Linked DNA regions of Methanococcus voltae. Each later gene encodes a partner of the first gene's protein in a complex. Links are inferred from orthologs where the notes say so. Each region holds a gene or a part of one and is shown on either strand. Other genes may lie near its edges.

What was found.
Region 2: the proteins of pscS (region 1) and J3E06_RS05385 are in contact, whole or in part, in a solved structure (PDB 3WKR), measured with the Methanocaldococcus jannaschii proteins. The link is inferred for Methanococcus voltae from one-to-one orthologs.

Annotation. Positions count from the first base shown.
Region 1 is NZ_JANUCR010000007.1:19,472-25,263, forward strand. The notes cover bases 1,667-4,498. They hold pscS (O-phospho-L-seryl-tRNA:Cys-tRNA synthase), read right to left. Parts: upstream 3,767-4,498; coding sequence 2,567-3,766; downstream 1,667-2,566. Other genes in these bases: J3E06_RS07610 (geranylgeranyl reductase family protein), read left to right, coding at 1,667-2,546; pheT (phenylalanine--tRNA ligase subunit beta), read right to left, coding at 3,982-4,498. In the rest of the region: J3E06_RS07605 (SufB/SufD family protein), read left to right, coding at 1-1,102; more of J3E06_RS07610, read left to right, coding at 1,278-1,666; more of pheT, read right to left, coding at 4,499-5,703. UniProt on the Methanocaldococcus jannaschii protein: Converts O-phospho-L-seryl-tRNA(Cys) (Sep-tRNA(Cys)) to L-cysteinyl-tRNA(Cys) (Cys-tRNA(Cys)).
Region 2 is NZ_JANUCR010000004.1:9,675-14,092, reverse strand. What follows is about bases 1-2,938. They hold J3E06_RS05385 (DUF2100 domain-containing protein), read right to left. Parts: upstream 1,876-2,938; coding sequence 1,126-1,875; downstream 1-1,125. Other genes in these bases: J3E06_RS05380 (TIGR00300 family protein), read right to left, coding at 1,970-2,938; hisC (histidinol-phosphate transaminase), read right to left, coding at 1-1,020. In the rest of the region: more of J3E06_RS05380, read right to left, coding at 2,939-3,238; J3E06_RS05375 (transketolase family protein), read right to left, coding at 3,503-4,418.

The DNA.
Region 1 (5,792 bases):
GGTTGAATCACTCACTGATATTGAAGAAGATGAAAAAGAAGCACTTTCAAAAGTCGGAATCGATATAAACGAGAAAAACACATCTGGTTCATATTTGCAAGTTAATAATGAACCGATATATTCAAAAATGTATAAAAACATTGAAATAATGCCAATCACAGAAGCGTTGGAAAAACACGATTTAAGCGAATATTATTGGAATGTAGTGGAAATTAAAGATAAATATTCTGCGAGAGTTGAAAATGAGCTTTCTCAAGGTTATTTTATCTACGCACCTAAAGGTGTGAAGGAATCAATCCCATTACAAACTTGTCTTTTAATTGGTAAAGAAGATGTTTCTCAAAACGTACATAATATTATAGTAGTGGATGAAGGAGCTGAGCTAAACGTTATTACTGGCTGTACAACATCACCACACGTAAAATCCGGTCTTCACTTAGGGGTTTCTGAATTTTACGTTAAAAAAGGCGGAAAATTAACATATACGATGGTACATAATTGGGGTGAAAACGTACACGTTAGACCTCGAACAGGCATCAGATTAGATGAAGATGCAGTATTTATTAACAATTATGTTACTACAATGCCAGTTAAATCGATGCAAAGCTACCCTACAGCATACTGTGATGGGGACAACAGTAAAGCAACTTTCCAGACTATTGTGTACGGTACGGGTAAATCCAAGTATGATATGGGTTCAAGAGTTGTTCTTAACGGAAAAGGTTCAAGTGCGGATATGATTTCAAGAGTTATTGCAGTTGACGAGTCCGAAGTAATTTCAAGAGGTCATCTGGTAGGTGCTGAAAAAGGAGTTAAAGGACATCTCGAATGTAGGGGTTTAATCCTTTCAAAAGATGCTAGAATATTGGCAGTTCCCGAATTGGAAGCTACTGAGACTGATTTAGATTTATCTCACGAGGCAGCAGTTGGTAAAATTGCAGAAGACCAGCTTATTTATTTAATGTCAAGAGGGCTTACGGAAGATGAGGCTACTTCTTTAATTATTAAAGGATTCCTTAGCGTAGACATTAATGGTTTACCTGAAGAACTTGCTAAAAACGTTAAAGAAATGATGGATATGACACTTGAAAATGCGATGTAAATTTAATTACTGTATATTTTTATTTTTTCCATTATAATTTTAATTTTAATTTTATTATTTTTATATTATTCTTATATTATTTTTATATTATTTTTATTTTAAAAAATTAGCAAATAATTTATAGTTTATTAGAATATGTATTATTACAGACTAAAATTAGGATAAAGATGAAAAAATGCCAAATTTAAAAATTAATAATCAAAATGAACAATATGATGTTATAATCGTAGGTGGAGGTCCTGCTGGTTTTATAACTGCGGAAAACATCCAAAAAGATTTAAATGTACTCGTTGTTGAAGAACATCAATCGATAGGTGTTCCAATCCAGTGTGCTGGTTTATTAAGTAAAAAAGGCTTTAATGAGTTAGGAAATCCCAAAGGAATAGTTAATAAAGTTAGGGGGGCAAATATATTCTGTGAAAAGCAAAATTTAACAGTGGGTGATGATAATAAAATAAGGGCAATGGTCTTTGAAAGGAAAGAAATGGACAAAGACATTGCAAAAAGAGCTTTAAAAAATAAAAATGTAAATTTAATGTTAAAATCTCACGGAAAAATTTTAAATGAAACAACCACTAATAAAAATAATAAAAATAGTAAAAATAGTAAAAATAATAGTTTAAACAAAAAACACATAATAGAAGTTAAAAATAATTTAAAAGATGAAAAATACATATTTTCTCCAAAAATAATTGTAGGGGCTGACGGAGTAAGGTCAGGAATTGGAAAGTCATTAAAAATGCACCAAAAAAGAGAAATAATCACCGGGGTACAAATAGAGTATGTAAACGTTTCTAATATTGATAGCGACTTTGTAAACGTTTTTTATGACAAGCGATACAGCAGTAATTTTTTTACGTGGATTATTCCAACTGGCAAAGATAGAGTGCGAGTAGGGATGTGTGATACTAAAGACGCACTAAATAAGCTCAATAATTTTATAGCTACAAATGAGAATGCAAAAGAAATATTAAAAGGTGCCACACCTATAGAATATAGTATCGGTGCTATTCCACTCGGATATAATAGTAAAAGCGTTTTAAACAACGTAATGCTCGTAGGTGATGCAGTAAATCAGGTAAAACCACTTAGCGGAGGTGGTTTGTACTTTGGTGCAAAATGTGCAAAGTTATGTGCAAATACTATTAACGAGTACTATACAAAATATCATACAAAATTTTTAAATGAAGAAAATGCCAATTTAGATTATTTAAAGACCTATGAAGAGCTTTGGAAATCAGAAATAGGTAAAGAAATTAACTATGGTTTAAAAATGAGCTATTTGATGAATAAATTGAATAATAAGAAAATTGATAAAATATTAAAATATGTAATTGATAAAAATTTAATTGATTATATAAATAACAATGGAGAAATGGACAAACCTTCTGAAATCTTAAAAAAAGTCGTAGAAGCTTCCTTATTTGGTAAAAAAATAAAATAAAATAAAAAATAAAAAATATGTTAATTTAAATTATTCTCTTTTCTTCCGTTTTCAATAATTTCTTTGAAGCTATCAACTACATATTTAGTTTGCTCGTCAGTTAATCCGAAAGCACTCATTTTAAACTCTTTGGTAGCTCCTCGTCTTATACCGCCGATGCCTCTTTTTTTGAGCTCTTCGTAGAAGAAATAACCTTTTCTTTTATCGTGCTCCGCAATTTCATCTAAAATTGGAGTTTCAAATTTGGTTAAATCGTGGTTTTTAGGTTTTTCACCAATATGTTTAAACCCTACGGCTTCTAATTCGTCAATAATCCATCTTACACGTTTAACTTCCTTATCCCAGTTATTAACACGTTCAATAACGTGAGCAAAGCTCGTCATAAGTGTTAATATTGGAATTCCTCTACTCGTGCAACCTAACATTTCAAGTTCTTTTACAATATTTTTCTTAGACGTTTTCAAGATTTGCTTACTGTATTCTTCATTTTTATTACTAATTGCTAATAAACCGCAAGGTCCAGAGCCGGACATACTTTTATGACCTGAAATAGCTAAAAAATCAGCATTTAAAGCTTCTGCGTTGACGGGCATTCTACCTGCTGAGTAAGCACAGTTTAATAAAAATGGATAACCTTTATCTTTTGCAATCTTCCCAACTTTTTTAGCGTCTGCTACGTTCCCGTAATTACCATCAACGTGCGTAAGCAATAATAAACCGATTGGTTTACCTTCATCTTCCAATGTTTCGATTCTTTCTTTGTATTTTTCAGGTATTACTCGATATGTAGGGTAATCTTCCACCAGTGCAATATCAATGTTTAATTTTGCACGTTCAGCAGCTACAAAGGACGTATAGTGTGCATTGCCATCCATAATTACATAATCGCCAGGTTTACACACTGAATTCATTATTACGTACTTACTTTCCCTTGCACCGTGCGTAGGTCTCGTAATATCTGCACCAAAGAATTTTGAAGCATCTTCCAAATATTCGTGAATAGGTGGCGTCTCAACTTGGTCTAATCTACCGGCACAGTAATCACAAACGCTATAACCGTCCCAATATTCATAAATAACCTTTTTTGATTCAGTAGGTAAAATTCCGCCTCTTTGAATCGGATTTAAGTTAATCATCTCTCTTTCAAGATGTCGTTTAATGTTTTTATACTTATCTGTGTTTATATCGGTTCCAATCGTGGTTTTTTCCGTATTTTCCATTATAAACCCCGTAAAATTTGATTTAAATCATATGATTTACTTAACTTACTTAAATTAATTACTTAAATTAATTACTTAAATTAATTACTTAAAATAATTTTATTAAAATGTGTATGGTTGTTTAAAAATAATAAAATTAGATAGTATATTTATTATTAATTGTTAATTATTTAATATTAGTTATCAATTATATCAATTATATCAATTATCTTTTATTAATCATTAGTTATTTGAATTTCAAACGCTGTAATCGGATGTTCTAATTCAAAATTAACGATAACTTGAGGATTAATTTCTCCAAATAATCCTTTGTATTCCTCATTTACTAAAATTTTGGCACATCTACCTTTAATAAATGACGGATGAGCGTAATTTTCAATAACATAGTTATCGTATTGTTCTCTTAAAAGTGCATCAATTACACTTCTAATTTCGTTAAAATTGCCGTTTGGTTGAATTATCGCACCTGAAACTTTTCTAACGTCTTTACATTTGGTATCAAAGTATTTATCGGTTTCTTTTGCGTTTTCGTCAATGATTACACAATCTCCAATTTCGAAGATTTTTTGAGGCAATTCGTTATGTTTGTTTATTTTAAGGGTTTCCAATAATTGAGGGATTATTGTAGTTCTAATGACATTATGCTCAATTGATGCAGGTTTTAAAACTTCGATGTAGTCTTTACAGCCGTCTTCCACTGAACCAACTTCCATATTCATATTTTCAAATAAAATTGTCTTATTTGTAAGAGTTAAGTTCATTACTTCTTGGAATCCTAAACCAATCATAGTATTTTTAATTTCAGAAGATTTAACCTCTGATTCATTCTTTTGCCCGATTGTATGGACATTTATTTTAGCGCCTTTAAATTTCTCATAGCCGTAATTAATAGCTATTTCTTCAACAATATCCACTTTACCTAACATATCGTTTCTGTATGCCGGAATGTAAACGTTAAGTAAGTTTTCACCGTTTTTATTGATTAATTCAGCGTCTAAACCTGCCTTTCTCAATGCTGAAATAACCTGACCGAAATTCAATTCTAAGCCTAATTTTTTATTAATAAACTCCAAATCGATTTCTATTTGTTCAGGAGTTAATTTTGGATAGGTTTCTTCATTAATAACTTTTCCATCTTCTTCGTAAATTACTTTTACGCTGAAAATAGTTCCTCTTCTCTCAGCAAGTGCAGTAGCTACAATGTTTAAGGTATTTTCAACAGCACCTTTTTCAGTTCCTGTAATATCAATTAAAAGGTTTTTTGTATTCGTACTAACTTTAGTTAATTCTCCATTGATTATTGGGGGCATTGACAACACATTGCCGTTTTTATCAGTAATTAATGGGAATTTATCTTTTATGAGGTGTGCGTATTTTTGACCTTTTTCGTGTTTTTCGATTATTTCTTTAGGTGTCATTTCACCAGCTTCAGCCATTGCCAAAGGTACAAATTTAACCGCATCTCCTTCTACTTCATCATATATGAATGGAGCCTCTATTTTATCGTAATCGTGGACACCTATAGCTAATTTTTTCCTATCCCTACCGATTGCCCAGTGCAATTTTTCCTGAAGATTTATGATACTTTCAAGTATTAAATCATCGACAATTACGTTTTTAACGAGTGCAAAAGCTATATATGGTCTTTCTTTGCTACATTTTACAATTACTTCGATATCACTATCTTTAATATCGTAGTTTGCCAAACCGGTTTGAATACCCATAAAGCCTCTGAAACCTCTTGCAAGACCTTCTACACTTAAATAATCTGGTCTATTTGGGTTAATAGAAAATTGAACCATTTCTCTATCGTTTTCTTCGAAAAGTTCCTCTACTTCTACGCCCATCATTGGAAATTTATCTTCGATTAATTTATCAGAAAGTGATAAATTTGCCAAATATTCTAAATCTTTTTTATCAACATTGATTGTAGGCATTTTTATTCACCGAATTTTCCTTTTGTTTTATTTTTATTTATTATTTTATTATTTTATTATTATTTTTATATTATTTTTTATTTTTATTT
Region 2 (4,418 bases), on another replicon or contig:
GAATGAATAACAATCCCTAACGATTACGCCTTTTTTAAGCAATTCCTCTGCGAATTGTGATGAATTCATACCATTTTTAACCTTTATAAGCATATAATTTGCTTCAGTAGGGTAAACTTCTAACTCTTTGAATTGCTTTATTCCTTCGTATATCATTTCTCTGCTTCTTATTCCATCGTCAAGACTTTTATAAATGAATTCCTTGTCTTGGAGTGTTGCAATTGCTGAAATTTGTGTGGCTCTTGTTAAACTGAATGCGGGTCTTATTCGCATCATATAATCGATTATTTTAGTACTTGAAACTCCATATCCTATTCTTTGACCCGCAAGTCCTAAAACTTTTGAGAATGTCCTTAATACAAGCACATTATCGTATTTTAAAGCCCAATCTGTTAAATCGTATTCCTTTCTTGAGTATTCTATGTATGCGTGGTCAATCATTACCAAAGCGTCAGTAGATTCAATTATTTTCTTAATATCTTCGTTTGGAATTATATTTCCTGTTGGATTGTTTGGAGTGCATAAAAAGATTACTTTTGTTTTATCAGTTATTTGACTTAAAACACTGTTAACATCTAACTTAAACTCGTTTTTCTCGTCATACTTAGCCCATTTTATATTTGCACCGTGTATTTTTGCAGAAATTGCATATTGGGTAAATGTAGGTATAGGGATTATTACTTCGTCACCTTCGTCGATTAAAATTCGCATTATGAGGTCTATTACTTCATCAGCACCATCTCCACCCACGATTAAGTTTTCTTTTGGCACTTTTGCAAAATCAGCGATTTCCTGCAATAAAATTGGGTTTATTGATTCAGGGTACTGGCTAAATTTTGGCAATTCCTCAAGCAATCTATCTTTAATCATAGGTGAACATCCCCAAGGATTTTCATTTGAACCCAATTTTATAATTGTTTCAGGATTTAAATTGTACTTTCTTGCGATTTCTTCCTTTGATTTTCCTGGAACGTATGCTTTAAATTCCTTTACTACATTTCTTATTTTATCGTCAATCATAAAGTATCATCTCATATAATAAATTAAATACCAAATAATAATTAAAATAATAATTAATAAAATTAAAATTATTATAAAAATTAATTTTATATTAAGTATATGGCGTTATAAAACTTGTAATTCTTCTAAAGGCAATTTTTTAGCACCATATAATGCTTCTGCTCTTTTTAATATTAATTCATCAGCTTTATCGCCTTCTTTTACAACTACATACACTTTTGAAGGTTTTTTATTAGCGATTATTTTTTGTATGTTTTCCTTTGTGATAGCACATTTCTTTTCAATACCTTTTAAAGCTTTTTCAGGCATTTTTGGATTTATAATAAGCATATCTTCGGGTTTTAAAACTCCATCTGTTGAAATAATATTCAAATTGGTTTTTAAAGTAATACCCATTGCTTTATTTGCTTCTTCGTTTATTTCATTTAATATTTTTATTAATTTCTTATTACTAACCAAATATAAAGCATCAGAGTCCAAATTTATAATATTTTTCTCTTGTTCAAATCCAAAAGCTTCTAAAACGGTGCTTAAACTCTTTTGAGCGCCCAATATTATTTTTGTAAATTCTTCAGCTTCTTCTTTTGTCAATTCGTGATTAGGAGCCTTTTTATATACATACTCGTCAGCATCTATTAAATCATAAGCAGCTTTTTTAAGCTCTGCTATATCTATAATACCCGCTTCTGCATCTTTATACGTTTTTTCATTCTTTTTAGCAGTTTCCTGAGTATTTTCCGACATATTGCCCATATCTTGCTTTTTAATTTCTATCAATTTCTCTTGTTCCAATTTTGAAATTGATTCTATTGATTTTTTGAGCAATTCCTGCGAATTTTTAAGTTGTTTAACCATATTATCATCCAAATTATTATTATTATTATTATTATTATTATTATTATTATTACTCTTTATTTTACAGTATATTATTTTATATTATTTTATATTATTATTTATTTTCATTTTCCAATTTTTCCAATTCTTTTGCAAGTAATACTAAAAATACGCCTATATCGGTCACTACACCAATTGCTTGAGACGTCCCCCTATCCATTAATTTTGTAACGGTTGCAGGTAAAATATCCACACATACGGTTTTTACAGAAGAAGGCATTAAATTACCCGTTGCTATTGAATGCAAGAGCGTTGCCATCATAATAACCATTTTTTTGTCCATTACCATATTTCTCATTATATCTTGAGCTTCTACGGAGTCAGTAACTACATCAGGGAGTGGTCCATCGTCTCTTATACTTCCAGCCAATATATATGGCACATTATTATGTATACACTCGTACATAATACCCTTAGTAAGTATGCCTTTTTCTACAGCGTCTTTTATACTACCTGCTTTGTTAATCTCGTTTATGGCATAAATGTGGTGCTTATGACCTCCTAAAACGGGATTTGCAGATTCTATATCAATGCCCAATGACGTACCATATAATACGCTCTCTACATCGTGTGTTGCGAGGGCATTTCCTGCCAAAAGACCTTGAACATAACCCATTTCCACAAGTTTAGCTAAAGCTTCGCCTCCGCCTGTGTGAATAATAGCAGGACCCCCCACTATTGCGATACCACCTTCGTTTTTCCCTTCTTTTAAGTTTTTCTGGTATTCTTGTTTTATTTCGAACATTTCTTTTGCAATTTTTCTGATTATGGCCTCTTTTGGCTTTTCAGAGGAAACTTCGGAGTTCATAAACTCAAATAATTGACCAGCTTCTCGTGGTTTTTCAGGAGGTACGATTCTAATACCACTATGACCAACTACAACGTAATCGTCCGCCTTAATTTTCCGTATTACCTTTGTTTCAGCGGTTTTTGTAGTTGGGTCTACAGTAATTACCGCATCCATTTTTGGGTGTCCTACTTTAATCCATTCTCCATTTAATTTAACAAAGGTCTGGTGATTAGTTGTAGAATAAAATCCTTTAGGCAAACATTGGTCTTTTTCAGCTTGTTTTAAGTTAACATCTTCAACTTCCGGAATATCTGCACCGATGTTTTGCAATTCCTCTAAAATACTCTCGAGATGTTGCTGACTCTTAGAAGAGATTATTAATAGCTTTGCGTAAGAAGGGTCGGTTTTTTCTTTACCCACTTGAAATTCTAAAACTTTGTAATCCCCGCCTAAGTCTAAAGTCTTGTCAAATGCTTTAGTCATTATCATACTGTCTATAATATGCCCTTTTAGTTCAATTTCTTGCATAAACATTATTTCACCAAATTTATTATTTTATTATTGTTATTAGTATTACTATTGTTATTAGTATTATTACCCTATTTGAATATTAATTGATTGTACCTTAATCATAAGAATTTAAAAATATCTATTGAATTCCTGTGTATTCTTGTTATGTGCTAAATTATATAAAGATTTTTGGAAATAATATTTACGAAAAAAAGAAATTATTTTAAAAATAATAAAATAAGAAATAAAAAGAAGAAATAAAAATATAATTTAAGATATAACCTTAATTTATAAGTTTTTAACAATTGTTTCAGCTACGCTTTTCCCATCTAATTTATAATATTCCAATAATTCACCGGCAGGACCTGATTTACCAAATGTGTCGTTAATACCTATTCTTAAAACCTTTTTATTAAGACCTTTTGATGAAACTACTTCGGAAACAGCCCCACCTAAACCACCGATTACGTTGTGGTCTTCTAAAGTAATAATAATATCTTTTGCAAATGATATTGCAACTTCATCGATAGGTTTTATCGAAGTCATAGATACCACTTCAGCACTTATTCCTTCATTACTTAAGTATTCTGACGCTTTTAAAGCTTCTGGGACTACTTCACCAGTTGCGATAATTGTAATATCGGTCCCTTCTTTTAATTTTCTTGCTTTTCCTAACTCGAATTTTGCATCTTCTTCGTTATCGAAAATAACTTCCGTATTTCCCCTTGGCATTCTTACGTAAACGGGTCCTTCGTAATTTGCACACCATTTTATAACACTTTTAGCTTCATAGTAGTCTGCTGGAGCTAAAACAACCATATTTGGTATAACTCGCATAATTGCTAAATCTTCAGTCATTTGGTGGGAAGCTCCGTCTTCACCCACTGTAATACCACTGTGAGTTGCACATACTTTTACATTTAATTTAGGGTATGCAATCGAGTTCCTTATTTGTTCCCAAGCCCTACCAGTTGCAAACATTGCAAAAGTAGATGCAAAAACAGTCTTTCCAGTTCTTGCGAGCCCTGCAGACATTCCTATCATATTTTGCTCTGCAATACCTGCGTTAAAGAATCTTTCAGGGTACTTTTTTGAGAAAAGAGCTGTTTTTGTAGAACCTGATAAATCAGCATCTAATACCACTATATTCTCATTTTTTTCGCCTAATTCCACTAATGTTTCACCGTAGGCTTCTCTCATTGCC